DNA from 3 places in the Vibrio sp. V31_P5A7T61 genome. Region 1 is predicted to be linked to each of the others. Evidence: predicted binding sites of a transcription regulator. Region 1 holds the regulator's gene; each other region holds the start of a gene.
The links. Region 1 encodes MetJ, which represses methionine synthesis genes. Its sites were predicted from a motif close to TTAGACNTNTANANGTCTAA; they were not measured.
Positions count from the first base shown of each region.

Region 2: metK (methionine adenosyltransferase) is a predicted target of MetJ. The motif match lies at 6,861-6,880, and genes of this name have one in related genera.
Region 3: metH (methionine synthase) is a predicted target of MetJ. The motif match lies at 1,663-1,682, and genes of this name have one in related genera.

Region 1 covers NZ_WXWI01000057.1:22,088-32,279, reverse strand. The annotation lists gene CAG58_RS12370 (SPOR domain-containing protein) at 1-194, opposite strand, end outside; gene cytR (DNA-binding transcriptional regulator CytR) at 315-1,316, opposite strand; gene priA (primosomal protein N') at 1,629-3,830, opposite strand; gene rpmE (50S ribosomal protein L31) at 4,076-4,294, shown strand; gene CAG58_RS12350 (malic enzyme-like NAD(P)-binding protein) at 4,518-5,804, shown strand; gene metJ (met regulon transcriptional regulator MetJ) at 5,872-6,189, opposite strand; gene CAG58_RS12340 (O-succinylhomoserine (thiol)-lyase) at 6,388-7,554, shown strand; gene CAG58_RS12335 (bifunctional aspartate kinase/homoserine dehydrogenase II) at 7,554-9,956, shown strand.
Region 2 covers NZ_WXWI01000073.1:36,126-46,317, forward strand. The annotation lists gene CAG58_RS16115 (phosphoglycerate kinase) at 1-144, opposite strand, end outside; gene epd (erythrose-4-phosphate dehydrogenase) at 292-1,317, opposite strand; gene CAG58_RS16125 (TonB-dependent receptor domain-containing protein) at 1,444-3,399, opposite strand; gene CAG58_RS16130 (LysR family transcriptional regulator) at 3,542-4,444, shown strand; gene tkt (transketolase) at 4,519-6,513, opposite strand; gene metK (methionine adenosyltransferase) at 6,958-8,112, shown strand; gene CAG58_RS16145 (SprT family zinc-dependent metalloprotease) at 8,206-8,694, shown strand; gene CAG58_RS16150 (endonuclease) at 8,780-9,493, shown strand; gene rsmE (16S rRNA (uracil(1498)-N(3))-methyltransferase) at 9,794-10,192, shown strand, end outside.
Region 3 covers NZ_WXWI01000073.1:121,628-131,819, reverse strand. The annotation lists gene CAG58_RS16560 (cation:proton antiporter) at 253-1,539, opposite strand; gene metH (methionine synthase) at 1,732-5,412, shown strand; gene lysC (lysine-sensitive aspartokinase 3) at 5,465-6,814, opposite strand; lysine riboswitch at 6,925-7,101, opposite strand; gene CAG58_RS16545 (pyridoxal-phosphate-dependent aminotransferase family protein) at 7,330-8,457, shown strand; gene CAG58_RS16540 (PglL family O-oligosaccharyltransferase) at 8,594-10,192, opposite strand, start outside.

The DNA.
Region 1 (10,192 bases):
TTAACCGGAGAAACGGTTTTGACTGGTGGTGCGGGCGGCTCAGGTTTCTGGTTGAGCCAATACAATCCATAAGCAAAGCCACTGAGGAGGATTAACGCGATCAATCCACTGCGCCAAGGTTTTCGGCGCGTTGTTGTTTTTGCGGTCGGCTTCTTTGGACTACGACCCCTTCTTACATAATCTTTATTAGCCACGATTCAATTCAAACGCTGACAATTGTAGCTCCATGGTAAAGGAGTTTGCCGTCGGATAACAGCGTCAATATGTAAGCAACGCTGGTTATCTTCTGCAAACCCGCTCAGTCAGGGCAATATTTACCTTGGCGGCGCGGCGCTGGATCTCACTACCAGATGAGTTTCTAACAACCGTGATCCGGCCTGAACATCTCGACCTCGCAGTAATTCAAGCATCATCAACATCGTTTGTCGGCCAATTTCATAGCGTGGCTGGCAAATCGTCGTTAACGGTGGATCGCAATACTGAGAAAACTGAATATCATCAAACCCCACAACGGATAAATCTTGCGGAACTCGTAAACCTAAGCGTTTCGCCTCTTGCATTGCCCCAATCGCCATCGCGTCATTATGACAAAAAATCGCACTTGGTGGCTCAGATAGTGCTAATAACTGCCGTACCGCTTTAGCACCGGATTCAAAAGAGAAGTCACCAACAACGGTATAGGTTGGGTTTTTCATCAATCCAGCTCTACGCAGTGCTTGCTGGTAACCTTGCTGACGAAATTCACACAACACAGCACCTACTGGCCCGCTGATTTGAGCAATTTTTTTATGTCCCATCTGAGTGAGGTAGTTCACCGCCTCAAATGCTGAGGTAAGGTTATCAATATGTACCGTCGGCAGTTCTAACTCTGGGGCATATTCACAGGCCATCACCATCGGTGGCAGATTTTTCTGTTCCGCTTTACTGACATCAAACGGCAGATCAGCACCAAGCAATAACATACCGTCGGCTTGCTTGGTGAAGACTAAGTTCACAAACGAGCTTTCACGCTTCTTTTGTTGACCACTGTCACCCAGCAGCACCAAATACCCATGCTCCATCGCCACATCTTCGATACCACGAATGATCTCGGTGTAATAAGGGTCACAAATATCGGGCACGATCACCACAATGGTTTTTGATTCATTACGGCGCAGATTTCGCGCTAAAGAGTTGGGGGAGTAGCCAGCTTCAAGTACCGCTTCTTCCACTCGTTTACGAGTGGTGGTGGATACTTTCTCAGGATTCATCAACGCACGAGATACCGTCGCGGTAGAGACACCTGCCAACTGGGCAACGTCCTTCATTGTCGCCATAAATTCTTAACCCTCTCTATTTTCTCTCAATACCTAAGCCGAATAAACGTTGTCGGTAAAACGACTCCCTTCGTCGTAAAGTCATAACATGGTCGACGAAAACGATTCACTGAACGTATAGTGCCCCTAGTTTATTTCTTTCCATAGAGAAAGTTACGGCTTAAGTAACATTTTTTGCATTACAAATATGACATCGATCACAGCAAGTGATTTTAGTTGCGCAAATAAAACTCACTGCTATTTAGAACCCCTAAAAAACAGCGCTCAGTCAGCCCTACTTTCAATAAGCATCAAGCGAGTGAGGGGAGAGATTTAACTCAAATCTTGCGGCTCAATATCCAAAGACCAACGCACTTTATTGGCTAAAGGCAACAACTGAATAGCCGTTTTTGAACTGGTTAATATCGCCTGCATCGTGCTACGTGAAGGGGTTTGTAGTAACAGTTGCCAACGGTGCTTACCCGCTCGCTTAGCCAGTGGTGCAGGCGTTGGCCCAAGTACCACGCAGGCTTGATCAAACAACGGATGAACTTGTAAGGTTTGCCGAACTTGCCTTAAGAAGGTTTCTACCACCGATGACTGATTCGCTTCAGCGCGAAACAGCGTTAAATAGGTGTAGGGCGGAAGTTGAGCGACGTGCCGCTCAGCCAGAGCGGTTCGAGCAAAATGATCGTATCCCTTATGCAGTAGCGCTTGTAATAAGCTGTGCTCAGGATGATGAGTTTGCAAAACCACTTCCCCTGGCTTACTTGCCCTTCCCGCGCGGCCAGCAACTTGAATGAATAACTGTGCCAAGCGCTCTGGGGCACGAAAATCACTGCTGTACAAAGAACCATCCACATCCAACAGCGCGACTAAGGTTACATTGGGAAAATGGTGCCCTTTGGCCAACATTTGCGTACCAATCAAAATTTGATACTGATTATTGTGGATGGCGGTCAACGCAGCTTCTAAACTGCCTTTACGCCTAGTGCTGTCTCGATCAATACGAATGGTGCGATAATCAGAAAATAACTGAGCAAGCTGCTGCTCAAGTTGCTCAGTCCCAACGCCAACGGTCACTAATTGATGTGAGCCACAACTTTGACAGTGCTGAATCACCGGACGTTGCGAGCCACAATGATGACAACGGACCTCGTTACTGTGTTGATGATAGGTGTAATAAGCATCACAGCGCTGACAATCGGCAATCCAACCACATTCATGGCACATCAAGGCGGGAGAAAAACCACGTCGATTAAGAAACAACAAGACTTGATTGCCTTGCTGTAAATGACGACGCATTTCGGCTATCAACGGCGCAGAGAGTCCGCTCTCTAAATACTCACCTTTAATATCCAGCACTCGATTTTTCGTGGGCACGGCGTGCCCCGCTCGCTCAGTCAGTTGCAGATGATAATATTTTCCACTCAACGCATTATGCAGCGTTTCTAAAGCCGGAGTTGCCGAGCCGAGGACAATCGCCACTTGCTCAAGATTGGCTCGCATGACCGCAACATCGCGCGCGTGATAACGCAAGCTATCTTGCTGCTTATAAGATGTATCATGTTCTTCATCAACAATAATAATCCCGAGATCAGCAAAAGGGGTCAATAAGGCCGAACGAGTACCAATAATAATCCCCGCCGCTTTATCCCGTGCTGCTAACCAAGCATTAAGACGCTCCGTGTCATTTAATCCCGAGTGAATCACGACCACGGGCACGGTAAAACGTTGACGAAAACGTTGAATCGTTTGTGGCGTCAAGCCAATTTCTGGCACTAACACCAAGGCTTGTTTGCCTTGTTCCAAAACAGGCTTGATCAAATTTAAGTACACTTCGGTCTTACCTGACCCCGTGACGCCTTGCAACAAGTAGCACCCAAAGCCCGGCTGACTGTTCACCGTCGCAATCGCAATCGCCTGCTCTGGGTTTAATTTCGGTTTATCAACCCGAGCTTCAACATCAGAAGGCCAAGGTACGATCTGCGGAGCTTGCTCAAGCACTTCTATCCATTGCTTATCAAGCAGAGTATTTAGCGTGCTACTTGATACCGCTTCATCCAACATGGTCTGATGAGAAACGGGCCCCGCTTGCAATAACTGCATAACCTTGGCCTGCTTGATGGCACGACCAAAGCCTTGGAGTAGTTGATTGCGCCCTTGCTCAGTCAGTCGCCACTCCTTAGTCACCGCAAATTGCGCCGCTTTGCCTTTACGCAACGCACTTGGCATCGCGTTAGCTAGGGTTTCTCCCAGAGGGTAATGGTAATATTGACTGCACCACTGCAATAACCCATAGAGTGTTTCTGGCCATAACGGCTGTGTATCTAATACCGCATGCAGCGATTTCAATTGATGCAAAGGAAAATCGGATTCAGACACGAGAGCAATGACAATCCCCACTAAGGTTTGGCGACCAAACGGAACCGAAACCCGTCCGCCAACCACAGGACACACACCGTCAGCAATCAAATAATCGAAGGATTTATCAAGAGGAACCGGTAAAGCAACACGAGCAATAGTGGGGCGCATAACCATCCGTTAGCAATAAAAAGGAGCAGAAAACACAGTCTACTGGATGACAACCAGAAATTCGACCAACAAAAGTGGTGAAAATAGCGCCGAAAGCAGTTGATCCCATGGCGTGGATTCATTAATATATCGCGCCTTAAAGATGCTTGGCAAATCGGTTTAGCATCTGCATATTATCATTAACATTACGTGTGGTGTCCGGCATTGATCCGGATAGCGACGCGGCCTACATTTGAGGTTATCCCATGAAAGCTGGTATCCACCCAGAATACAAAGAAGTCAGCGCAACTTGCTCTTGCGGCAATGCTTTCACATTTAAGTCAACGCTTGCTAAAGAAAGCATCTACCTTGACGTATGTGACAAATGCCACCCATTCTACACTGGTAAGCAACGTATCGTTGACACTGGTGGCCGCGTTGATCGCTTCAACAAGCGTTTCGGTGCTCTATCCAGCAAGAAGTAATCCTTACTTCACGCGAAGATTATTAAAAGAGAACGCTCCGGCGTTCTTTTTTTATGTGTTCATGTTATTGCTCTCTGCTTTGTCTTATTTGACGCTCATCTGGTCTTATCAGTCTTCATCTTACCGATTTGATGGTTTGTGATCGCAATCCCACCTAGGCAGCTCAATCGACATCCTTTAGAATCATAGTTTCGTTGATAACATTATAAGAGAAGCTCCCCCTATGTCTGATGATCATCGCCAAGACCTCTCGCCACAAGAAGCATTTCGCCAACGCGCTCTTGATTACCATGCACTACCGACTCCAGGTAAAATTGGCATTGCCTTAACCAAGCCGGCCGATTCAGCCAGTGACCTTGCGCTTGCCTATAGCCCAGGCGTGGCAGAACCGGTACGTGAAATCGCCCAACAACCTGATAACGTGTACAAGTACACCGCCAAAGGCAATACGGTTGCCGTCATTTCGAATGGCACCGCAATTCTTGGTTTAGGTAATCTTGGTCCGATGGCATCAAAGCCGGTAATGGAAGGTAAAGCGCTACTCTTTAAACGCTTTGCTGGTCTTGATTCGATCGACATCGAAGTCAAACATCGCACTATCGATGAGTTTGTCGATACCGTTGCCAACATCGCCGACACCTTTGGCGGGATCAATTTAGAAGATATTAAAGCGCCAGATTGCTTTGAAATTGAACGCCGCCTCATCGAGCGCTGTGATATCCCTGTCTTCCATGATGATCAACACGGCACCGCGATTGTAACGGCCGCAGGAATGCTCAACGCGATTGAGCTGCAAGGCAAACAACTCAATGAATGTATTATTGTTTGTCTGGGTGCGGGCGCCGCAGCGGTCGCTTGTATGGAACTGTTGATTAAATGCGGGGCGATGCGTGAAAAAATTTACATGCTGGATCGCCAAGGCGTCATTCATACCCGCCGTGACGATTTAAACGAATACAAGCAATTGTTTGCCAACAATACCGATAAGCGCACTTTGGAAGATGTGATTGCCGGTGCCGATTTATTCCTTGGGGTTTCTGGCCCGAATTTATTACCACCAGAAGCCCTGGCATTAATGGCCGATAAACCCGTTGTTTTTGCTTGCTCCAACCCCGATCCGGAAATTAAACCTGAATTGGCTCATCAGGTGAGAAACGATTTAATCCTCGGTACTGGGCGCAGCGATTACCCTAACCAAGTGAATAATGTGCTGTGTTTCCCATTTATTTTCCGTGGTGCATTGGACGTTCGCGCCAGCGAAATTAATGATGCAATGAAACTTGCCGCTGTCGATGCAATTCGTCAATTAGCCAAAGAGCCGATCCCAAGTGAAGTACTCAAAGCGGCTGGGGTTGAAAAGCTTAGCTATGGTACTGATTATATTATTCCAAAACCAATGGACCCACGCTTACTACCACGAGTCGCCAAAGCGGTCGCTCAAGCCGCCGTCGAGTCAGGTGTTGCCCGTATCGACATGCCAGAAAATTATATGGCAGAAAATAGTCGTTAATGATGACCTTATAGCGACCCTTGATCTAAAAAAACCTAGCGTAGCTAGGTTTTTTTATGGGCATTATTCAGTCATCGTACGCTTCAAACTCAATACCCATTGCGGTCATCAAGGCTTTAGCTTCACTTGGAATATCATCCGGCCTGTCTTTACGTAAATCCTCATCGGTCGGTAAAGGTTGACCGGTATACGCATGCAGAAAAGCTTCACACAATAATTCACTGTTGGTAGCGTGACGTAAATTGTTGATTTGTCGGCGAGTTCTTTCATCAGTAAGCACTTTGAGTACCTTCAACGGAATGGATACCGTGATTTTTTTTACCTGCTCACTCTTTTTACCATGCTCCGCGTAGGGGCTAATATAATCGCCATTCCAGTCTGCCATTGCGCACCTTCGTTGTGTGAATTTGAGTCTACTAATCAAAGTCCCTAATTTTAGCGGGATTTACTGCCATAAGCAAAGACATATAGACATCTAGATGTGTTGACGTCTTCTTTTTTGATCAGTAAAGTGTGACTCTATTGACGATGAGATCCCCTCTGCCGTTAGCCCATTTATTGTAGATTCAGAAAGGAAGCCACTATGACCACTCGCCAACCCGCCACCATTGCGGTTCGCACAGGAATAGAATCGGACAGCCAATATCATGCGGTGGTACCACCGATCTATCTATCGACTAACTTTGGCTTTCCTGCCTTCGGTGAAGTGCCTACCTATGATTATACCCGCTCTGGTAACCCAAACCGTAGCTTACTAGAGCAAACCCTAGCGGATCTCGAAGGGGGGCAAGCGGCGATTGTCACCAACTGTGGAACCTCGGCTATCAATCTGTGGATTTCGACCTTTTTGTCTCCTCAAGAGTGGATTGTCGCTCCTCATGACTGTTATGGCGGTACCTATCGACTGCTCAACTCACGAGCGAAAAAAGGTGATTTCAAAGTCTTGTTTATTGATCAATCGGATCCGACTGCGGTGAGTAAGGCGTTAACGCTCAAGCCCAAACTGCTGCTGATCGAAACCCCTTCTAACCCTTTAGTACGAGTGGTCGATATTCAGCAGCTCTGCCAACAAGCCAAAGCAGCCAATACGTTAGTCGCCGTAGACAATACGTTTTTAACTCCTATTTATCAGCAACCTATCTCCTTAGGGGCGGATTTTGTCATTCACTCCACCACCAAGTACCTCAATGGGCATTCTGATGTGATTGGTGGCGTCATCATCAGCCGCATAGCCGAGCATGGCGAACTATTAGCGTGGTGGGGAAATTGCCTTGGTTCAACCGGCACACCGTTTGATAGTTATATGACCTTGCGTGGCTTACGAACCTTATCAGCCCGGATGCGCGTTCACGAAGAGAGCGCACAACAAGTACTCGCTTACCTACAAACTCAACCTCTGGTTGGGCAAATTTATCACCCTAGCTTGGTCAGCCATCCCGGCCATGAGATTGCGAAACAGCAACAAAGTGGCTTTGGTGCCATGCTCAGTTTTGAATTTGCAGGCACCTTTGAACAACTCAAACACTTTGTCGGTGCATTAGGTCTGTTTTCGCTAGCGGAATCGTTAGGTGGCGTCGAAAGCTTAATTTGCCATCCCGCCTCAATGACTCATCGAGCTATGGGGGAGATTGCCCTTGCCGAAGCTGGTGTCGGCCAACAACTGCTGCGCCTCTCTGTCGGATTGGAAGCGGCTTGCGATCTGATTGCTGACCTTGAACAAGCCTTTCATCAAGCACAGGAAAAAAATTAATGAAGCAGCAGTTACATAAATTTGGCGGTAGTAGCCTAGCCGATGGTGATTGCTACCGAAATGTGGTGGATATTTTACAGCAGTATTCGCAGCAGCACGATCTGGTGGTGGTCTCTGCCGCTGGCAAAACCACCAATCAATTGATTGATTTTGTCAGTCACCTTGAAAAAGATAGTCTAACGGCACATCAACAACTGCAAGCTATCCGTCAGTATCAAACTCAACTGATTGAGGAATTACTGAACGGCGATATCGCCGACCATCTTATGAGTCAGCTCAATCAGGAGTGCTCTCAACTGGCCGCACTCACCCCGCCACTGAACTATGCCCAACAATCCGCGGTGCTGGCGCATGGTGAGGTATGGTCAGCGCGCTTATTGGCAGCACTACTCAATCAGCAACAATTACCCGCGATTGCACAAGACGCACGTGCTTTCTTACGTGCCGAAACTGGGCCACAACCTGAGGTTGATCGCACTCGTTCCGCGCCTTTACTCAAAGAGATTCTTGCTCAGCACCCGCAGCAGCGCGTCATCATTACTGGCTTCATTGCACAAAATAGCGCAATGGAAACCGTTCTGCTTGGGCGTAATGGCTCCGATTATTCTGCAACCATGATTGGCGCTTTAGCGGACGTTGAACGAGTCACCATTTGGAGTGATGTCGCGGGTGTATATAGTGCGGATCCAAGAGTGGTGGATGACGCTTGTTTATTGCCACTGCTGCGCTTAGATGAAGCCAATGAACTGGCTCGATTGGCTGCTCCCGTGCTGCATAGCCGCACTTTACAGCCGGTCGTACACAGCACCATGGAACTGCATTTACGCTCCAGTCACCAGCCAGAATCGGGATCGACACGCATTGAGCGTATTCTCGCCTCTGGGCGAGGAGCAAAAATCATCACCTCTTTGGAGGATGTGCTGCTGATTGAATTGACGTTAGCCGCCGGACAAGATTTCCAACGCCTACAGCACACGGTATTAGCACACCTCAAACGGGCCCAACTGGAGCCATTGGCCTTTGAAGTGCAAGCCGATCAGCATCAACTTCGTCTTGCCTATACCCGAGAGATGGCCAGTGATGTATTCAGTTATCTACAGGACTCGGCACTCGCCACAGAGAGTAAACTCAAAGAAGGTTATTCACTATTAGCCGCAGTAGGTGCAGGTGTAACACGTAACGCGCAGCACAATCACGGTTTTTACCAGCAACTGAAAACCTGCCCAGTTGAGTTTATCTGCACAGCGGAATCCGAGCTCAGCTTAGTGGCAGTGTTAAGACAAAATACGTTAACCGAAAGGGTGATTGGCTTACATAAGCAGCTGTTTCAAGCCCAAAAACGCGTGGCCTTAGCGCTCTGTGGTAAAGGTAACATTGGTAGCAGTTGGTTAAAGCTGTTTGCAGAGCAGCAAACCGAATTAGAAAAACGCTACGGCATGCAATTTTCATTAGTCGCGATTATCGATAGCCAAACCTTTTGGTTTGATGAGGCTGGCATCAATCCAAGCCAAGTTGCGGCTCGATATCAAGATGAAGCACAACCCAATGATGGTCGCTGGCTGCAACAGCTCGGTGAACTGCGTAACTATGATGAGGCCATTGTCTTAGACGTAACGGCCAGCGAACATTTAGCGCAGCAATATTTAGCGATGGCGCAGCATGGTTTGCATTTGATCAGTGCCAATAAAGTCGCCGGATCGGCAGAGGGTGAGTACTATCATCAAGTCAAACACGCTTTCAGTAAAATTGGCCGTCATTGGTTATACAATGCTACGGTTGGAGCGGGCCTACCCATTAATCATACTGTGCGTGATCTGCGTGAAAGTGGCGATGATATCACCGCTTTATCAGGAATTTTCTCGGGTACACTGTCGTGGCTATTTCAACAATACGACGGCTCGACGCCATTTAGCGAACTGGTTGAGTTAGCTTGGCAACAAGGACTGACGGAACCGGATCCACGCCATGATCTCGATGGTTCCGATGTGATGCGTAAACTGGTTATTCTGGCAAGGGAATCTGGTCTGAACATTGAACCTCAACACGTCAAGGTCGAGTCTTTGGTGCCAGAGGCACTGCGTCACTTATCTTTGGATGATTTTCTTGATCAAAGCCATCTGCTCAATCAAAGTCTTGCTGAGCGCTTAGCTCGCGCCCAAAAAGAACATAAGGTGATCCGTTATGTCGCTCGCTTAGAGAAAAATGGCCAAGCCTCGGTTGGCGTAGAGGCCGTAGAACTCGACCACCCACTGGCTAACTTGCGCCCTTGCGATAATATTTTTGCCATTGAAAGCAAATGGTACCGAGATAACCCTCTGGTCATTCGCGGTCCAGGTGCTGGACGTGAAGTTACCGCTGGCGCCATTCAATCGGATCTGAACCGACTCGCCAGCCTGTTATGAGCGAGCATTAACACACCTTACCTCTGCTTGCCTGCTCCTCATTCAACACGTCTCTCCTTTCCAACAGGGAGAGACGCTTCGGCCTCGCTCAATTTCTCTTCAGTTAAATCTGTGAATTTTACTCAGCATCAACATGAAAAACCTTCATACTAGTAATGTTGACATTAAAATCGATTCATTACATTCTGCAGACATATGGACGTCTATACGTAAAGAATGTTGTGTTTGCGTTGTGG
Region 2 (10,192 bases), on a different contig from region 1:
TATGCAGTGCTGAATGGTTGGTAAAGACGCAAGAATACGTGCATCCGAAGTCACTTTGCCATCTTTCACTGGTACGTTTAGGTCAGCACGGATAAATACGCGTTTACCTGCTAGATCCAGGTCGGTCATCTTGATTACAGACATGGTTTGTCCTCTCAAATATTAATAAATAAAGTTTTTGGAAACCCGGCAACCTTGCCGAGCTTAGTTATTCTTCAAACTGGTTATTGATATGGAGACCGTCACGATGTATTTCAAGTTCAATACTCAGCCATCCCCATCATCCTGCTCCTACTCGGATGCTTGCATTGCGAGCGCCGTATCCAGCATGCGGTTCGCAAAGCCCCATTCGTTATCGCACCAAACCAACATTTTAACCAGTTGCCCGTTACTGACTCGGGTTTGTGAACCATCCACAATCGCACTGTGTGGATCATGGTTAAAATCGATGGATACCAATGGAGCTTCAGTATAGTCAACAATGCCATCTAATGTACACCGAGATGCGTGTATGATGGTTTGATTTACGTCATTAACTTTCACATTTGTATTTAATGTGACACTTAAATCCATCGCTGTGACGTTAACTGTTGGCACGCGCACTGAAATTGCCTCAAATTTGTTAGAAAATTTCGGAAAAATTCTTTCAATACCTTTATGCAATTTAGTATCAACGGGAATGATCGATTGGCTGGCTGAGCGTGTACGACGCAGATCGGTATGGTAAGCATCAATCACGGGCTGATCATTCATCGCTGAATGAATGGTGGTGATGGTACCAGAGTCAATGCCAAAGGCTTCATCCAAGACTTTTATGATCGGCACAATGCAGTTGGTGGTACAAGAGCCATTGGAAACTACGCGGTGCTCAGCAGTCAGCGTTTGGTGGTTAACACCATAAATGATGGTGTTATCGAGATCATGACTCCCGGGATGGGAAAAGAGCACTTTCTTAGCACCCGCGGTAATATGGGCTAGACCATCGGCTTTGGAACCATAGACTCCGGTACAATCGAGAACAATATCAACCCCAAGATCGCGCCAAGGCAGTAGTTTGATTTCGCTAAGATGAAGGATCCGAATCGAATCATAGACACCCGCCTCATGATGCACATAGATATGCTCTTGATCATTGGTTATTTTTTTACCAAAACGGCCATGACTCGTATCGTATTGCAGAAGGTGGGCCATCGCATCGGGTAATGCCAGTTCATTGACTGCCACTACTTTGATTTGCTGATTTTTTCCACTCTCATATATCGCTCGCAAGACATTGCGCCCGATACGCCCAAACCCATTGATCGCAACTTTAAGCATCATTCCATCGTCTTAATTGTTTTCGAGAGGAGGATAGTAACTGATAGCCTTTAAGAGCAACACCCCCACTCATCCATCGTCGATAAAAAAAGGCTCACTAAATAAAGTGAGCCCGGTATAACGCTTTTAGAAACTGATATCCGCCCCTATCCAGTAGCTGCGTCCATCCAGCACTTTGCCATGTTTATCTTGTGAAATATCGGTATCGGTGAGGTTATAGATACCAAACAGTAAACGTGTCTCTTTGTTGACTTGATAATTACCACCAATATCTAAGGTTTGGTAAGCATGGTATTTATCTCCAACAGCCCCGCCTCGCACAATCGCGTATTCACTTCCCTTATATTTAGCATGGGTCCAAAAACTGAGTTGTTCACTAGCATCCCAATCTAAATTGATCGATGCTTGATGGCGTGGAGTTCGACTTAATGGATCGCCACGATTCGCCCCACTGCGCTGCTCTGAGTCCGTAAAGGTATAGTTGGCCGATAGAGCGAGTTGTTCCATGACTGGTATTTTAAAACTGGTTTCTATCCCTTGAATCCGTGCTTTATCGACATTTTCTCGTTGCTGAATAAAATCATGCTGACTGCCTGAAGGTGAAACACATCCTCCACCGTTGCTGGCATCATCACATAGAGTGCTAATCAACACTTTATCTTTAAAGTCGGTATTAAATACACTGAGTGATGCCTGAAACCCTGTTGGTAGCTGATAGAAGATCGAAATTTCTTGGTTCAATGTTTTTTCAGGTTTGAGATCAGGGTTGCCTAAAATCACCCCATTACGACGCCCACCACCCGTCACTTGTCCCCAATCGCTAGAGACTTCACGCAACCCTGGAGCACTGAAGCCATTAGTCACACCACCTTTTACCGTCCAGTGATCACTTAATTGCCAAACAGCATAGGCACGGGGGGTAATTTCATTGCCATAATGCTGATCGCGATTAAAACGTGCTCCAAGTGTTAAGGCAAAGTCTTGTGTCATTTGCCACTCATCTTCAATGAAAAAGGCACCGCGCCAACGTTCTAATGAATTTACGCTAGGATTGTATTTGTTACCGGCATCATCCAACGATTCGTTAAAGTATTGTCCACCAACAATCACGAAATGATCGTCAAACGCACGTTGTAAACTGGCGTCAACCACTTGGTTAGTGATCGTCATTTGACGGCTTTCATTGTCTGTTTTTTCGTGACTATAGCTCAATTGGCTGGTTGCAAACTCCCAACGTCCTTCATGAGAAAGGGCATAATACGAACGTTCATAATCTCCTTGTGATGGACGTTCGGCACTTTTTTTAGAACTGTCCCGCTGTTGACGACTTTGATTAATATCGATACGAATATCTTGCGTGTCAGTCGGGGTGAGATCAAAACGGACATTGGCACTGTTCATCTCTTGTTCAGGGTAATAACCGATTTTGTCATCTTCAGCACGTCGAGAAACGGAACCAGAAAGCTGAACCCCAAGTAAACCATCAATCAAAGGACCAGCGATAGTTGCACTGGCTTGCTGGCTATCACCGGCATAACCACGATCGCGCAGTTGGCTTTCTAGACGAAGTGAACCATTCCAAGTATCCGATACTTTTTTAGTGATAATATTAATCACCCCGCCCATTGCATCAGAACCATACAACGAAGACATTGGGCCGCGTACAACCTCGATTCGTTCTATCATATTGAGTGGTGGGATCCAGCCTTGCTCGATGCCTGGTCCATCGCTGTTAGGGCGCGTTTGACGGCTGCCTTGTCTTTTTCCATCGACTAAAATCAGCGTATATTTAGCATCTAAGCCGCGAATACTAATGTCTTGACTGGCGCCGCCACCAGAAATATAAATGCCCGGTACCGAGCGCAACGCATCGGTTAAATCTCTAAATGAGCCCTTGGCCATCTCTTCGGCACTGATCACCGTGATACTGGCTGGCGCATTTCTCACCACCTGCTCAAAACCTGACGCGGTCACGACCAGTGTTTCGTCAACTTGACGCTCTTGCTGAGCACTCACTGGTACCGACGCAAATAGACCAAACGCTACGGCCAAAGCGACGCGGGTTGGATTTAATCTAGACATTCACCACTCCATAAATGATAATGATTATTAATTTCGAAGTGGAATTATTCACAATTTGAATCATTGAGATAGACCGACAGATGGAATAGTCAGTCCCAGATATGGAACAACACGATTATTGAATAACGAGGTCACTGTTATTATGCATGATTTAAGTGCTATCAAAGCCTTCCATGCACTCTGTCAGCACAAAAGTCTGACCGCTGCCGCTAAAGCGCTTGAACAACCAAAATCGACACTAAGTCGACGGCTTGCTATGCTCGAAAGTGATTTAGGGCAAGCGCTGATCACTCGTCAAGGCAACCGACTCACATTAACTAAGGCCGGACAAGTGTTTGCCGTTTATAGCGAGCAATTAGTTGAATTGGCATCAAAAGGTATTGAAGCTCTTCAAGAGCTGAACAATCAAATCAGCGGTAACCTGACGTTAGTCGTTCATCCCAACTTAGTCCGAGGGTGGATAAGTCACGTTCTCGATGAGTTTATGCTGGCACACCCCGAAGTAACCATTCGAGTACACAGTCACTACGTAGCCGAAAATAGCCTGTTAGAACCTGATTTGATGATTTGGATCGGGGCTATCACCCCCTCTGGATGGCGGCGCGAGCTTCTCGGTAATTGGCATTATTCACCGTACGCTTCTCCGAATTATTTAGCCACTCACCCTAAGCCCGAACATCCTGAGCAGCTTATAAATCATACTTGGATAGATTTTATCGCCTGTCGCCAAGAAGGATTAACCCTAACTCATCCGACTCAAGGAGATTGGGTATTACCAGCTCTGAAAAGTCGTTTACAAAGTGATAGCTTAGCCATGCAAGCCGACGCGATAGCCAAAGGGCGAGGAATTGGCTTGCTACCCACTTGGTTTGCAGAAGGCTTTGAACGCGCTCATCCGGGGAGTCTTGCTGCTTGTTTACCAGAGTGGTTATCTCCACCCAGTGAGGTGGCTTGTTACTATCCAGCGGGGCGTCACCCTTTGCGTTTACGCTTGTTTATTGATGCTTTGCGTCATGCTTGCCCTAATGAATGGAAAACGGCTTAGCTCCATAGAAAAAGCCCAGCAAATAAGCTGGGCTCAGTTAGAACTCAATATCAACCATTAAGCCAGTAGTTCGTTTAAGCCAACAGTTCGTTAGCTGTTTTCACCACATTTTCAGTCGTAAAACCAAACATTTTGAACAGTTGATCCGCTGGTGCCGATTCACCGAACGTCGTCATGCCGATGATCTTGCCGCCAAACCCAACGTACTTGTACCAGAAATCCGCAATGCCTGCTTCAATCGCGATACGTTTGGTCACGTCTGCAGGTAATACCGCTTCACGATACGCTGCATCTTGCTTGTCGAAAGCATCGGTCGATGGCATTGAAACCACGCGAACGTGCTTACCTTCAGCGGTTAGCTGCTCTGCCGCTTTCACCGCTAGCTCCACTTCAGAGCCGGTCGCAATCAAGATAAGCTCTGGTTTGCCAGCGCAATCTTTAAGGATATAACCACCTTTGGCGATATCAGCCACTTGCGCTGCCGTACGAGGCTGCTGAGCGAGGTTTTGACGTGAGAAGATCAGCGCTGATGGCGCCTCTTTACGTTCAATGGCCAGTTTCCAGGCGACTGCAGATTCCACTTGGTCACAGGGACGCCATGTGCTCATATTCGGAGTTAAACGCAGTGAAGCGATTTGCTCAACCGGTTGGTGAGTCGGGCCATCTTCACCCAAACCAATCGAGTCATGAGTATAAACCTGAATGTTTTGGATCTTCATCAGCGCCGCCATACGCATTGCGTTACGAGCGTATTCCATAAACATTAAGAAGGTCGCGCCATAAGGGACAAAGCCACCGTGCAACGCGATACCGTTCATAATAGCCGTCATACCAAATTCGCGTACGCCGTAATGGATGTAGTTGCCAGAGAAATCTTCAGCGGTGAGTGATTTTGAACCAGACCACATGGTCAAGTTTGATGGCGCTAAGTCTGCAGAGCCGCCCATAAATTCTGGCAGCATTTTACCAAACGCTTCCAGCGCATTTTGCGAGGCTTTACGTGACGCAATATTGGCAGGGTTAGCTTGTAACTCAGCAATGATCGCATTGGCTTGCTCTTCCCACTGCGCTGGAAGGTCACCATTAACACGGCGTTTGAACTCAGTCGCTTCTACTGGGTACTCGGCAGCGTAAGCGGCAAATTTTTCATCCCAAGCCGCTTCTTTAGCTTGGCCCGCTTCTTTGGCGTCCCACTGAGCGTAAATATCAGCCGGAATTTCAAATGGAGCGTATTGCCAACCCAAGAATTCACGCGCCGCTTTAATTTCATCGTGGCCTAATGGCGCGCCATGGCAGTCATGAGAACCCGCTTTATTGGGTGAGCCAAAACCGATGATGGTTTTGGTACAGATCAATGTTGGACGCGGATCGGCTTTGGCGGCTTCAATCGCTGCGTTAATCGCCTCTACATCGTGACCATCAACCGCTGGGATCACATGCCAGCCATAGGCTTCAAAACGTTTTGGCGTGTCATCTGAGAACCAGCCTTCAACGTGACCGTCAATCGAGATGCCGTTGTCATCCCAAAACGCGATAAGCTTACCAAGGCCAAGCGTGCCTGCCAGTGAGCAGGCTTCGTGAGAAATGCCTTCCATCAAGCAGCCATCACCCATAAAGACATAAGTAAAGTGATCAACGATGTCGTGACCTGGCTTGTTGAACTGAGCCGCGAGCGCTTTTTCAGCCATCGCCATGCCCACTGCATTAGTAATCCCCTGACCTAGAGGACCAGTCGTGGTTTCAATACCTGGCGCGTAACCGTATTCTGGATGACCTGGGGTTTTGGAATGCAACTGACGAAAGTTTTTCAGATCATCAATCGATAACTCATAACCACTTAGGTGCAGCAGTGAGTAAATCAGCATTGAGCCATGGCCGTTAGACAACACAAAACGGTCGCGGTCAGCCCATTGTGGATTTTGCGGATTATGGTTGAGGTGTGAGCGCCACAGCACTTCAGCGATATCCGCCATGCCCATTGGGGCTCCCGGATGCCCAGAGTTAGCTTGTTGAACACCATCCATGCTTAACGCACGAATCGCGTTAGCCAGTTGTTTACGCGAAGACATATCAGCTCCTAAAAAGCGATGAAATAAAAAGCGATCTCCCAAACCAATCAAAGTTGCAAATCAACGATGGGTGCTCTCGCTCCTACCAGCAACATTATTGCTCTGAATAGAAGGCAAACCAAATCACTGAACCGCCGCCGCTTAAAGTGGGAAGGGTATAGAAAAAGTGCTCAATATTGTCGCAAAGCCCCTTACGCTCTGCAAACCTTTTACTGCCTCTTGGGCTGATTTTTGCAATCGGTTACATGAAATTTCATCGTAATTATAAAAACATCACAAAACCAAGCAAACGTTTGGCCATAAGATAAACTAAAAAAGAGCTTGTAATTTGAGCATTGAAAACTAGAATAGACGTCTAGATGTAGAAACGCCTACATATTGAACAATTTTACCGACGCGTTTATCGAATAACGGGTCGCTACTAATATGAAAATTGGAGCTATCATGGCTAAACATTTGTTTACTTCTGAATCTGTATCAGAAGGTCATCCTGATAAAATTGCCGACCAAATCTCTGACGCGGTTCTTGATGCCATTTTAGAACAAGATCCAAAAGCTCGTGTCGCGTGTGAAACCTATGTCAAAACCGGAATGGTCATGGTTGGCGGTGAAGTAACGACGTCAGCGTGGGTGGATATTGAAGAGCTGACTCGCCAAACGGTACGTGAAATTGGTTATGTTAACTCTGAGATGGGCTTTGATGCCAACTCTTGTGCGGTACTCAATACCATTGGTAAACAGTCGCCAGATATCAACCAAGGCGTTGATAAAGCCGATCCTAAAGATCAAGGCGCAGGTGACCAAGGCATCATGTTTGGTTACGCTTGTAACGAAACCGAAGTGCTGATGCCTGCACCGATTACCTATGCACACCGTTTAATGCAGCGTCAAGCTGAAGTGCGTAAAAATGGTAGCCTAGCTTGGTTGCGCCCTGATGCAAAATCTCAGGTCACTTTCCAATATGACCAAGGTAAGATCGTCGGTATTGATGCTGTGGTACTGTCTACTCAGCATTGTGATTCCGTTTCCACCGCTGATCTGCGTGAAGGCGTGATGGAAGAGATCATCAAGCCTGTTCTACCTGCAGAATGGCTAACCAAAGACACCAAATACTTCATTAACCCAACTGGTCGTTTCGTGATTGGTGGTCCAATGGGTGACTGTGGCTTAACGGGTCGTAAAATTATCGTCGATACCTACGGCGGCGCAGCACGTCATGGTGGTGGTGCTTTCTCTGGTAAAGATCCATCAAAAGTTGACCGTTCAGCCGCTTACGCTGCTCGCTATGTTGCCAAAAACATTGTGGCTGCCGGTCTTGCGGATCGCTGTGAGATTCAACTTTCTTACGCCATTGGTGTCGCTGATCCAACGTCGATCATGGTAGAAACCTTCGGTAGCGAGAAAGTACCACACGATATTATCATTGAAGCGGTTCGTCAGTTCTTCGACTTACGTCCTTACGGTTTGCAAGAAATGCTCAGCTTACTACAGCCGATCTACAAGAAAACCGCCGCTTATGGTCACTTTGGTCGCGAAGAATTCCCTTGGGAAGCGACAGATAAAGCTACCCTATTGCGTGACTTTGCCGGTTTAAAATAATTATCCATAGCCGAAATGGCTTACTCTCCAACGAGTGGTAAGCCATGATTGGATAAACCTCAGATCCGTCTGAGGTTTTTTATTGGAGGTCCTTTGATCAATTTTGAATTGCATTATCGTGCCCAGCAGCAAATACAACGCTGTATTGAACGGGCCTCAGAATACTTTAATACCCCTTTCTCCCTACCAAAACTCAGCCTAAAACTACGCGGTAAAACCGCAGGTAAAGCCTATTTGCAACGCTGGGAAATTCGCTTAAATCCGATTTTATTGGCTGAAAATCCGCAAGCTTTTATCGATGAAGTGATCCCCCATGAAATTGCTCACCTGATCACTTATCAACGTTATGGACGAGTACGTCCTCACGGTCGTGAATGGCAATCCGTTATGTCACAGGTGTTTAATCTGCCCCCCAGAACCACTCACAGCTTCGATGTTGGCTCTGTCCAGGGTAAAACCTTTGCTTATCGCTGCGCGTGTCAAGTTCACTCATTATCAATTCGTCGTCATAACAAGGTGTTACGTCAACAAAGCAGCTATCATTGCCGCCACTGTCAAACACCTCTGGTCTTTACTGGATAAACCGACTCCTCATTCATCTATCAATAGGCAAGTCATTTTTTGAGTGGTAGACTGCGAAAAATCATACTTATCTCAGTCTTTTGCCATGTTTTATTTACGTTTGCTGTCGATTTTAGGTTTATTTGTTTTTACTACCAGTAGCCTCGCTGCTGCCCCAACTTCTTTTGCTCAAGCCAAACGTATCGCCGTTAAACTTTATCAAGATCATCCGGTTAGCTTCTACTGTGGCTGTGAGATTAGCTGGCAAGGTCAACGAGGTATTCCTGATCTTGAAGGCTGTGGCTATGAAGTTCGCAAACAAGCCACCCGCGCCAATCGAATTGAATGGGAGCACGTGGTGCCTGCTTGGCAGTTTGGTCATCAGTTACAATGTTGGCAAGAAGGCGGGCGCAAACACTGTGCACGCCACGATGAGCAATTTCGTCAAATGGAGGCCGATTTACACAACCTCACTCCCGCGATTGGTGAAGTGAATGGCGATCGCTCTAACTTCAATTTTAGTCAATGGAACGGGATTGATGGTGCGACGTATGGTCGCTGTGAAATGCAAATTAACTTTGCTCAGCGTAAGGCTATGCCGCCGACAAGAGCTCGTGGCGCTATCGCCCGTACCTATTTGTATATGAGTCAGCACTATGGGTTTAAGCTATCTAAGCAACAAGCACAATTAATGCAGGTTTGGGATAATCAATACCCGGCTGATGAATGGGAGTGTGAACGTAACCGACGCATTACCACCATTCAAGGTCACTCTAATCCATTTGTTGATACACAGTGTTCTCGTCGCCACCCTGAATAGAGCCAAGATCGTCATCAACAACAATGACTAAAACTTCAAGCTGAACGCTTAAACGAATAGGGGCAGTGTCATCGCATCTTAAACGGTGACCGTCCCTCAAACGCCGCAGAAAAAGATATTTCCCTTCAACGCGGTGATCAGGTGAGCTATCATCACTAGATTGTGGTTATCAAGACATCGGTCGGGTAACACGGATACTCCATGACTTGAACCCGTCACTTAACGTACCAATATTATCCATACTGTGCGATCTTCAAGTCACCAAAGTATCGCTTTGTCATCAATTATTAGGAACTTGGCATGCGTATTCCTCGAATTTATCATCCCTCCCCTATCCACCAATTGGGCACGCTTGCCCTCAGTGACGACGCCGCCAATCATATCGGTAAAGTCCTGCGTATGCAGCCCGGTCAATCGGTGACGTTGTTTGATGGGAGTGATGCTGAATTTCCTGCGGTGATCAGTGAGATCAGCAAAAAACAGCTGACCGTTGACATTCAGCAACGCATTGAAAAAAGCATTGAATCACCGCTCAATTTACATCTTGGGCAAGTGATTTCTCGCGGTGATAAAATGGAATTCACCATCCAAAAATCGGTCGAGCTTGGCGTGAATACTATTACGCCTTTATTATCAGAGCGTTGTGGGGTAAAACTGGATCCAAAACGCTTTGAAAAAAAACTTCTGCAATGGCAAAAG
Region 3 (10,192 bases), on a different contig from region 1:
TCGTTTGACTAAGACCTTTTTTGATCTAGGTACAATATTTTTAATTTCGGTAGCTTCCAAAGCAGCGGATCTCGCTAATCGCCAAAAGATGCGTGTGTTGGGTGTTAATAGCAAATCGTAAGCCTTAACAGCAATGTTAAGGCTTTTTTATTTTCGGTTATTTACTTATTAGAACACAACATTGGCATATAAAACGGGAAAATAAGGCATAAAATAGCCCTATAACGATCAACTTATAGGGCTATTTTCATCTCAGTCTTTAGTGTTGTCTGGCTCGGCCTGCTTCGCTTTTTCAATCATTGGAGTAATGGTAGAACCTTGCACTAAGATGGAAAATACAACCACAGCATAAGTCATCACCATTACCAATTCTTTCACATCAATTAATTTATCTGGAATGACCATTACCCCAGCTGGGATAGATAGCGCCATGGCTAACGCCAATCCACCTCGTAATCCTCCCCAAGTCAGAATTCTCACTGACCATGGGTTGTAATGACGAAAGCGTTTAAAGCCCAAATAAGATATCCACACACTCAGATAGCGTCCACATAGTACGAGTGGAATGGCAAAGGCCATTAGAATCCAATCTTCTTGATGAAATTCAAACAGCAACATTGACATACCGATCAATAAAAATAATACGCCATTTAAAAATTCATCTACGAGCTCCCAGAAATGATCTAAGTGCTCTTCACTCTCTTTAGAAAAACCGATAAAACGTGTCCAGTTACCGATCATAATGCCAGACACTACCATCGCTAAGGGACCGGAAACATGGATAACATCAGCAAAAACATACCCTGCGGTTGGGATACCGATAGTGAGTAAGAGCTCCATAGAATGGTCATCAGTAGCACTGATCAAGTAATGAAAGAGTAGGCCAAGTAAAAAGCCGTAAGCAATTCCGCCTAATGCTTCTTGAGCAAACAGTACAGTAACGCTGCCAATCGTTGGTGTTTCATGACCAAAAGCGATCGTGAATAGCGTGACAAAAATAACCAATCCGAAGCCGTCATTAAATAACGATTCTCCTTCAATTTGGGTCGAAATACGCTTGGGTGCATTGAGTTTTTTTACAATCGCAAGTACGGCAATCGGGTCCGTGGGGGAGATAAGGGAGCCAAACAGTAAACAATAAATCAGGTCAAGTTGAATACCAATAAACTGACAAAAGGCATACAACACTAGGCCGATGAAGAAGGTAGAGAAGAGTGTTGCTCCTAGAGCAAGTACGGTAATCTCCCACTTTTGTTCTTTTAGATTGGGTAGTTTGATCCCCAAGCCACCTGCAAATAGCAGAAACCCTAATATGCCTTTTAACAAAAAGCTTTCAAAATTAATTCTCGTTACAGTATCAGTGGCAATTTGTGCGAGATAAAACCAATCATTTTGTCCGGCAATGATGATCAATATCGAAAGCATCATTGAACCAGCGGTAATAGCAATGGTGGTTTGCATCTTGATTATTTTACTGTTGATAAAAGCAATCATCATCGCCGCGGCAGATAAAAAGCATAGGGTGTAGTAGACCGACATTCTCTTTCTCATTATGTAACAAGGTGTAATTAAAATTTTCGTTGTATCGATAACAAATAGCAAACATTTTCTAACAATTAGGTTTTGTTAATCGCAGGATTTTCGATGTCATTAATCTGGTTTTTAGACGTCTAGATTTCTAACTAAACTGTGATAGGATGAGGAATAAATACAAGGGAGTGAGGTTTTACAGTGGGAAGTCAGGTATCCAAGCAAATTGAGCAGCAACTCAAACACAGAATTTTACTGATTGATGGTGGTATGGGCACCATGATTCAGAGTTATCAGTTACAAGAGCAAGACTACCGAGGTAACAGGTTTGCTGATTGGCATTGTGATCTTAAAGGTAATAATGATCTCTTGGTTCTATCTCAACCATCATTGATCAAAGAGATCCATCATGCTTATTTAGCCGCTGGCGCTGATATTTTAGAAACGAATACTTTCAACTCGACCACCATTGCGATGGCCGATTACGATATGCAGTCATTAAGCGCAGAAATTAATTATGCTGCTGCGCAACTAGCACGCCAAGTCGCCGATGAATGGACTGAAAAAACGCCCGATAAACCACGCTATGTTGCGGGTGTACTCGGTCCGACTAACCGAACTTGCTCGATCTCGCCCGATGTAAATGATCCCGGTTACCGCAATGTCAGCTTTGATCAATTGGTTGACGCCTATTCAGAATCGACGCGAGCCTTGATTGAAGGCGGGTGCGATTTGATCATGATTGAAACGGTATTTGATACGCTTAATGCGAAAGCCTGTGCTTTTGCGGTTGATGGTATCTTTGATGAATTAGGTTACGCATTACCTGTAATGATTTCAGGCACGATCACCGATGCGTCCGGAAGAACCCTTTCAGGTCAGACAACGGAAGCCTTCTATCATTCTCTGCGCCATGTTCGACCACTCTCTTTTGGTCTTAACTGTGCGCTTGGTCCCGATGAGCTGCGCCCATACGTCGCGGAATTATCGCGAATATCAGAAAGCTATGTCTCTGCTCATCCTAATGCTGGCTTACCGAATGCCTTTGGTGACTATGATCTCGGTCCCGAAGAGATGGCGGAGCATATTGCTGAATGGGCACAAGCCGGATTTTTGAATCTGGTGGGCGGTTGCTGTGGTACGACGCCTGAGCACATTGCTGCGATGGCTAAAGCGGTCGAAGGCGTGGCACCTCGTCGTTTACCTGAGCTTAACGTTGCTTGTCGTCTCTCTGGCTTAGAGCCACTCACAATTGCCAAGGAAACGTTGTTTGTTAATGTCGGTGAGCGGACTAATGTCACCGGTTCAGCACGTTTTAAGCGTCTTATTCGTGAAGAGTTGTACGATGAAGCGTTAGACGTGGCGCGTGAGCAAGTGGCTAATGGCGCACAAATCATCGATATCAATATGGATGAAGGCATGCTCGATGCCAAAGCTTGTATGGTGCGTTTTTTACAGTTATGTGCTTCCGAACCTGAGATTTCTAAAGTACCGATCATGGTTGACTCGTCGAAGTGGGAAGTCATTGAAGCGGGGCTAAAGTGCATTCAAGGTAAAGGGATTGTTAACTCTATCTCTTTAAAAGAAGGTAAAGCGAAATTTATTGAACAAGCAAAGCTGGTTCGCCGTTATGGCGCGGCCGTGATTGTGATGGCATTTGATGAAGTGGGTCAAGCGGATACCCGTGAGCGTAAAGTAGAGATCTGCAGCAATGCGTATCGCATCTTAGTCGATGAAGTCGGTTTTCCACCGGAAGATATTATCTTTGACCCCAATATTTTTGCGATTGCCACTGGAATTGATGAACACAATAACTATGCGGTCGATTTTATTGAAGCGATTGCGGACATCAAACGCGGCTTACCTTATGCGATGATTTCCGGTGGGGTATCTAACGTTTCTTTTTCATTTCGAGGCAACAACTACGTTCGAGAGGCGATTCATGCCGTATTCCTCTATCACTGTTTCAAACACGGTATGGATATGGGTATCGTTAATGCAGGTCAGTTGGAAATTTATGACAATGTGCCAGTCAGCTTGCGTGAAGCAGTAGAAGATGTGGTTTTAAATCACCGCCCTGATGCCACGGAGCGCTTACTTGAGATGGCAGAGCAGTACCGTGACAATGCGGTTGGTAAAGTTGATGATCCGGCCTTACTCGAGTGGCGTAGTTGGCCAGTAGCAAAGCGTTTAGAGCACGCTTTGGTGAAAGGAATTACGGAATTTATTATTGAAGATACCGAAGATGCTCGCCAGCAATCAGCAAGACCACTGGATGTGATTGAAGGTCCGTTGATGGATGGTATGAACGTTGTTGGTGATTTATTTGGTGAAGGTAAAATGTTTTTACCTCAGGTGGTTAAATCGGCGCGAGTGATGAAACAGGCAGTGGCTTACCTTGAGCCGTATATTAATGCGCTCAAACAGGCCAGTTCTGCTAATGGAAAAATTTTACTCGCGACGGTGAAGGGCGATGTACACGACATCGGTAAAAATATTGTTGGTGTGGTACTGCAGTGTAATAACTACGAAATTATAGATCTTGGCGTAATGGTACCGTGTGAGCAAATCCTGAAAGTCGCCAAAGAGCAGCAAGTGGATATTATTGGTTTGTCTGGTTTGATTACGCCTTCACTAGATGAAATGGTCCATGTTGCTAAAGAGATGGAGCGACAAGGTTTTAGTTTACCGTTATTGATTGGTGGCGCGACAACCTCTAAGGCGCATACCGCAGTCAAAATTGAACAAAATTATCGTCATCCTGTCGTCTATGTGAATAACGCGTCACGCGCGGTTGGAGTGTGCAGCGCTTTGTTGTCGGATGAATTACGGCCCGCATTTGTTGAAAAGTTGGATCTCGACTATCAACGTACCAGAGAGCAGCATGCGCGCAAAACCCCGAAAACTCGCCCGATCAGTTTAGATAAAGCGCGTGCTAATAAAGTCGCTATTGATTGGCAAACCTATACACCGCCAACGCCAGCTAAACCTGGTATCCATGTCTTTGATAATTGCTCAATTGCCGTATTACGCCAGTATATCGATTGGACTCCTTTCTTTATGACGTGGTCTTTGATGGGGAAATACCCAGCCATTTTGCAGCACGAAGAAGTCGGTGAAGAAGCACAGCGTTTATTTCACGATGCTAATACACTCTTAGATAGAGTGGAGCGAGAAGGATTACTGCAAGCGAAAGGTATTTGTGGTTTGTTTCCTGCTGCCAGTGTGGGTGATGATATTGAGGTCTATGCCGATGAAACACGCACTGAGGTTGTGCATGTTTTACACCATTTACGCCAACAGACTGAAAAACCGAAAGGGGCGAACTATTGTCTTGCCGATTACATTGCTCCGAAATCGTCAGCTAAGCGAGATTGGATTGGCGCTTTTGCCGTGACGGGGGGGATTGGAGAAAGGGAGCTTGCCGATGCTTATAAAGCACAAGGGGATGATTATAATGCGATCATGATTCAAGCGGTGGCGGATCGTCTCGCGGAAGCCTTTGCTGAGTACTTACATGAGCGAGTGCGTAAAGAAATCTGGGGCTATGCGGTAGGGGAAAATCTGGCTTGTGATGATTTGATCCGCGAAAAGTATCAGGGTATTCGCCCGGCACCCGGTTATCCGGCTTGTCCTGAGCACACTGAAAAAGGCACGCTATGGCAATTGCTATCGGTTGAAGAAAATATAGGCATGTCGTTAACCAGTAGTTACGCGATGTGGCCGGGGTCATCGGTATCGGGATGGTATTTTTCTCATCCAGATTCACGTTATTTTGCCATAGCTCAGATCCAAGAAGATCAAGTTCAAAGTTATGCTGAGCGTAAAGGTTGGGATAAATTAACCGCCGAAAAGTGGCTTGGCCCCAATATTAATGGTTAACACTCCAAATAGGCAGGTCGCATCATGATGACCTGCCTATTTGAGTTTAGTGTTATTCAAATAACTCTTGATGCAGCTTTTGAATGACCGATTTAGAGACGTTGCTATTGACTAAAAAGCAGAGATTATGGGCGCTGGCACCATAACAAATCATACGTAGATTAAATTCATCCAACACACCGAAGACCTGTTTGGCGTAGCCGGGCCTATCTTTCATTTTGTTACCAATCAGTGCGACTAAGCAGAGATCGTGTTCGACTTCTACCGTACATAAAGCCTCTAACTCTTGGCGAACGTGTTGTGGTAATTCAGGATTGCCGCCTGACGTATCGGTTTTATCTAAGGTTAGCGATACACTAATTTCTGAAGTCGTGATCAGATCTACAGAAATCTTATGTTTTGCCAAAATCTCAAACACTTTGGCTAAAAAACCATAAGCATGAAACATGTTAGCACTGCGTAGCGTTACCATGGTTTGATTACAGCGCAGTGCAAGTGCTCGAAACAGTGGCGTACTATCGACTTGTTGACGAATCCAAGTGCCTCCCTCTTGTGGTGCTTTGGACGAGCCCACAAAAACAGGAATACCATGACGAATCGCAGGTACTAGTGTTGAAGGGTGAAGAATTTTAGCGCCAAAATTGGCCATTTCTGATGCTTCACTAAAACTGATTTCGGAAATTGGAGCGGCTTTGGCAACAATCCGTGGATCGGTGGTGTAAATACCCGGTACATCGGTCCAAATTTCTAGGCCACAGGCTTGGATTGCTTCGGCAAATAATGCCGCTGAATAATCACTGCCTCCTCGACCAAGGGTCGTGGTATTGCCTTCTTGATCGGCACCAATAAAACCTTGAGTAACCACGACGTGTTGTTGGCACAGTGGATGTAATTTTTCAGTCACTAAAGATTGTACGGCGGCCAGCTGTGGTTCGGCTCGGCCATAGTGATCATCAGTACGCATCACTTGACGAGCATCAAAGCGTACGGCATCGACGCCACGTTCACGAAGGATTTGGGTAAGTAAATAAGTGGACATTAACTCGCCACAAGCCACAAGATGGTCGGTTAACTTTTTACTGACTTCAAACGCGGCGGCCTCTGCGGCTCGGCGTACCGTGTCTAAAATGGTTTCTATCTCAGCACAGACCGTTTTCGGTGCGGTTAAAGACTCGATAATCGTGTAGTGAATATCCGCTAATTGCTGAATAATCATCGCTCGCTGTTGGCTATCTTGTACTCCGTTTGCCAATTCAACCAGTAGATTGGTTACCCCTGAACAGGCACTGATCACCACTAACTTAGTAGCAGGATTATTTTCGATGATCGCGGCACAGCCGCTCATCGCTTGAAAATTAGCAACACTTGTTCCGCCAAATTTAGCGACATTGAATGCGTTCACAGCATGTCTCCCAAGACTTCCTATAAATAAAAAATAGTTGGTAATCCAACGTCCAATGTTTTGAAGAGTGTGAACTGAGAGCAAATAAAGAGGGATAACGGTTAAGCAATGTCCTCAGAAGCTCTTCATCAGTCTCGTCTGATGACAGTCACAGGGATTCAGCCCATGCAACCGGTAAATCAAAGCCTCACCTTTGTTTTACCTCGGCACTGCTCCCCATGAATCGTTTGTATTGGAGTTGAGGCTCCACAAATGATCTGCCTGGGCAGTGCTCCTCTTCTGCTATACCGTCAAGATTTAACGTGGTGTTGTTAGGTTAAGTCTCTTCGGTATAGATAGCGCATTCATTGAACGGTTTTGTTTCATTAATGTCAATTGCAAATGTTGCTACTCATGCAAATAAAAATGATCAGAATGTGAAAGTGGTTGGATCCCTAGACTTCGGTCGGATTGTGGTGGGAGATGATTTGCATTAACCTCAACCATTCACGTCATCGAAAAAGCAAGGAGCAATTATGGCTATTAGCAGTTTTATTCCACCTCGTCGGATCTTGATGGGGCCTGGACCTTCAGATATTTCACCGCAAGTATTACAGGCCTTAAGCCGACCGACCGTTGGTCATCTGGATCCATTATTTATTCGCATGATGGATGAACTGAAGCAGTTACTACAATATGCCTTTCAAACCCAAAACGAATTCACGATTGCGGTTTCAGCGCCAGGGAGTGCGGGTATGGAGGCCTGTTTTGTTAATTTGGTCGAACCTGGTGACAAAGTGATTGTCTGTCGTAATGGAGTGTTTGGCGAGCGAATGCGAGAAAATGCCGTTCGCTGTGGCGGACAAGTGGTTGTGATTGATGATGAGTGGGGAAAGCCAGTTTCAATCGAAAAAGTGGCCGCTACGTTAGCTGAACACAGCGATGCGAAAATTTTGGCTTTCGTACATGCCGAGACCTCAACGGGTGCTTGCAGTGATGCGCAAGCCCTCAGTCAATTAGCAAAACAGTATGGCATGTTGACAATCGTGGATGCCGTGACATCGCTTGGTGGTGTACCGCTATTGGTCGATGAATGGCAATTGGATGCGGTGTATTCTGGAAGTCAGAAATGCCTATCTTGTGTGCCCGGTTTATCACCATTAACTTTTTCTCCCGCTGCGATTGATAAAATACACGCGCGTACCACACCGATTCAAAGTTGGTTCCTCGACCAAAGCTTAGTCCTCGGGTATTGGAGTGGGGCAAGCAAACGCAGTTACCACCATACGGCGCCTGTGAATAGCTTGTACGCTTTACACGAAGCGTTACTGCTACTGCAACAAGAGGGACTAGACAACGCGTGGGATCGCCATCGCCGAATGCACAATATATTGAAACAAGGTTTAGAGGCGCTGGGATTAACCTTTGTGGTTGATGAAGCCAGTCGTCTACCGCAACTGAATACGGTGTATATTCCTCAAGGCGTAGATGATGCAGCTCTGCGTGACTATTTGCTTAATCATTACAACTTAGAGATAGGTGCTGGATTAGGAGCATTAGCAGGTAAAGCATGGCGAATTGGGTTGATGGGATACGCGGCGCGCCCAGAAAACATCGCCTTATGTCTGAAAGCGTTGCAAGACGGACTTGCCTTACAGCGATAACGCCGTATCGATGACGTGTTAAACGGCGGTATTCCCCTAATTCATTGATGAATGTTTATTGTCTGGTTAGGGGATTCTTAGCCTCTTTTGACGACACGTGTTGTTGGAAAGGCGTATCGTTGCTGGTTGAGCATCATCACTCACTAGACGCCGGAACGATGGTGCTGTCCGATGACGGAAAAGAAGAACTCGGCGGCGTGAAATCGAGCGTCGGGAAGAGGAACTCCGCTTCTGAACGGATTTGCGCCGCTCGGCTCTCATCGCCTAAGCCTTGATAAGCCAAGATGAGGTTACGATAAAAAGCGGGTCTTGGTTTATGCTGAATAACCGATAATGACCAATCGATATAAGGCTGGATGTAGTCAGTTCGTTGCTGATGCAAGCCTAGATTGAGGTAGGTGCTGTAAATATTCCAGTCGAAACGATCTCGCCATACCAATGGATTGGTGACCTTATGTAAAATATCAGGATTGGGTGGATTCGATTTTTCGAATTGAGCAAGCACATAATTACTGTGCAGTGACGTTAACATATATAGGCTAGTGATAATCGGTAGCACTAAGCTCAGGATGCGTAGTAATGAACCACTGAGATGGCTAAAAGAGAAGGTGCGATATCGGGTAACTCGCTGATCAATCCAATACAGCAGAACGATAAAGCTAATCCAGTGAATGGCTGAATGATAAAACGGGTACTCCAATTGACTATGCACAACAATCGGCACGAGAAGTGCAAGCATAGCGAGGCGAGTCCCTTTTTTCGCTGTCCGGATTTTCAGTAATACAAACCCAGCAGCAATCGCAATTCCCAGTAGGGGTAATAGTCCGCCTTCGACGCCCCAAAAAAGCAGTTCATTATGTGGATGATCCATAGCAGGTAATCCTGCAGGATAATTAGGGTTCAGTTGATGTTGGCGGGCAGTGTACAGCAAATATTCGGTTTCAAAATTTCCATAGCCATAACCGGTAAACGGCTTTTCAATCAACATGTCTACGGTTTGTGGAAAGGTATAGCGTCTTGGGCTATCAAGGTCCGCTTTACTGGTCACCATATCGCTGGTGCTCTGGCTGTACATGGCCACAAACCCCAGTAACACACCGCTAAGACTGGCGCTGATCCAGTAAACCAATCGGCGACGCGGAGCAAAACGATAAAGATAAGGTAAAATCATCATCGTTCCTAACACGGCAGATAACCAGCCAGTACGTGACGCTAACACGACTAACAAAGGCAGAGTTAGTAGCGGTGTAAGATAGAGCAGACCAATTTCAAACAGTTTGGTGTCATATTTTTTAGGTTGGCGAGCCAATAAATAGCCTGATACGATCAATCCCGTTGCCATAAAACTCGCCATCACATTCGGTTGTTGGAAAATACCGTAGGGACGATTAGCTAACGTATTATAACCAAACCAGTTATTGGGGCTTAACAGGAAGTATTGATACAGCCCAAATGATGCCTGAATAAGAACCGCCAGCAAGATATACCATAGTAAGCGCTGTTTATGCTTATTGCTCAAATAGAACTGTTGTAAGCAGATGAACAGCGCTAAGCCAGCCCATAACCCCGTTAACCGTCCGATAGCACCAGTGAGATAAGCGTTTCCATACAAGAGTGGTGTGCTTAAAATGCAGCAACTGACAAAAAACACGACCGTTAATTTTGAATAACGCAGGCTTTGGTTGAGGGCAATTTGATACCAACCGATGGCGATGGTGATACTGACGGCTATCCA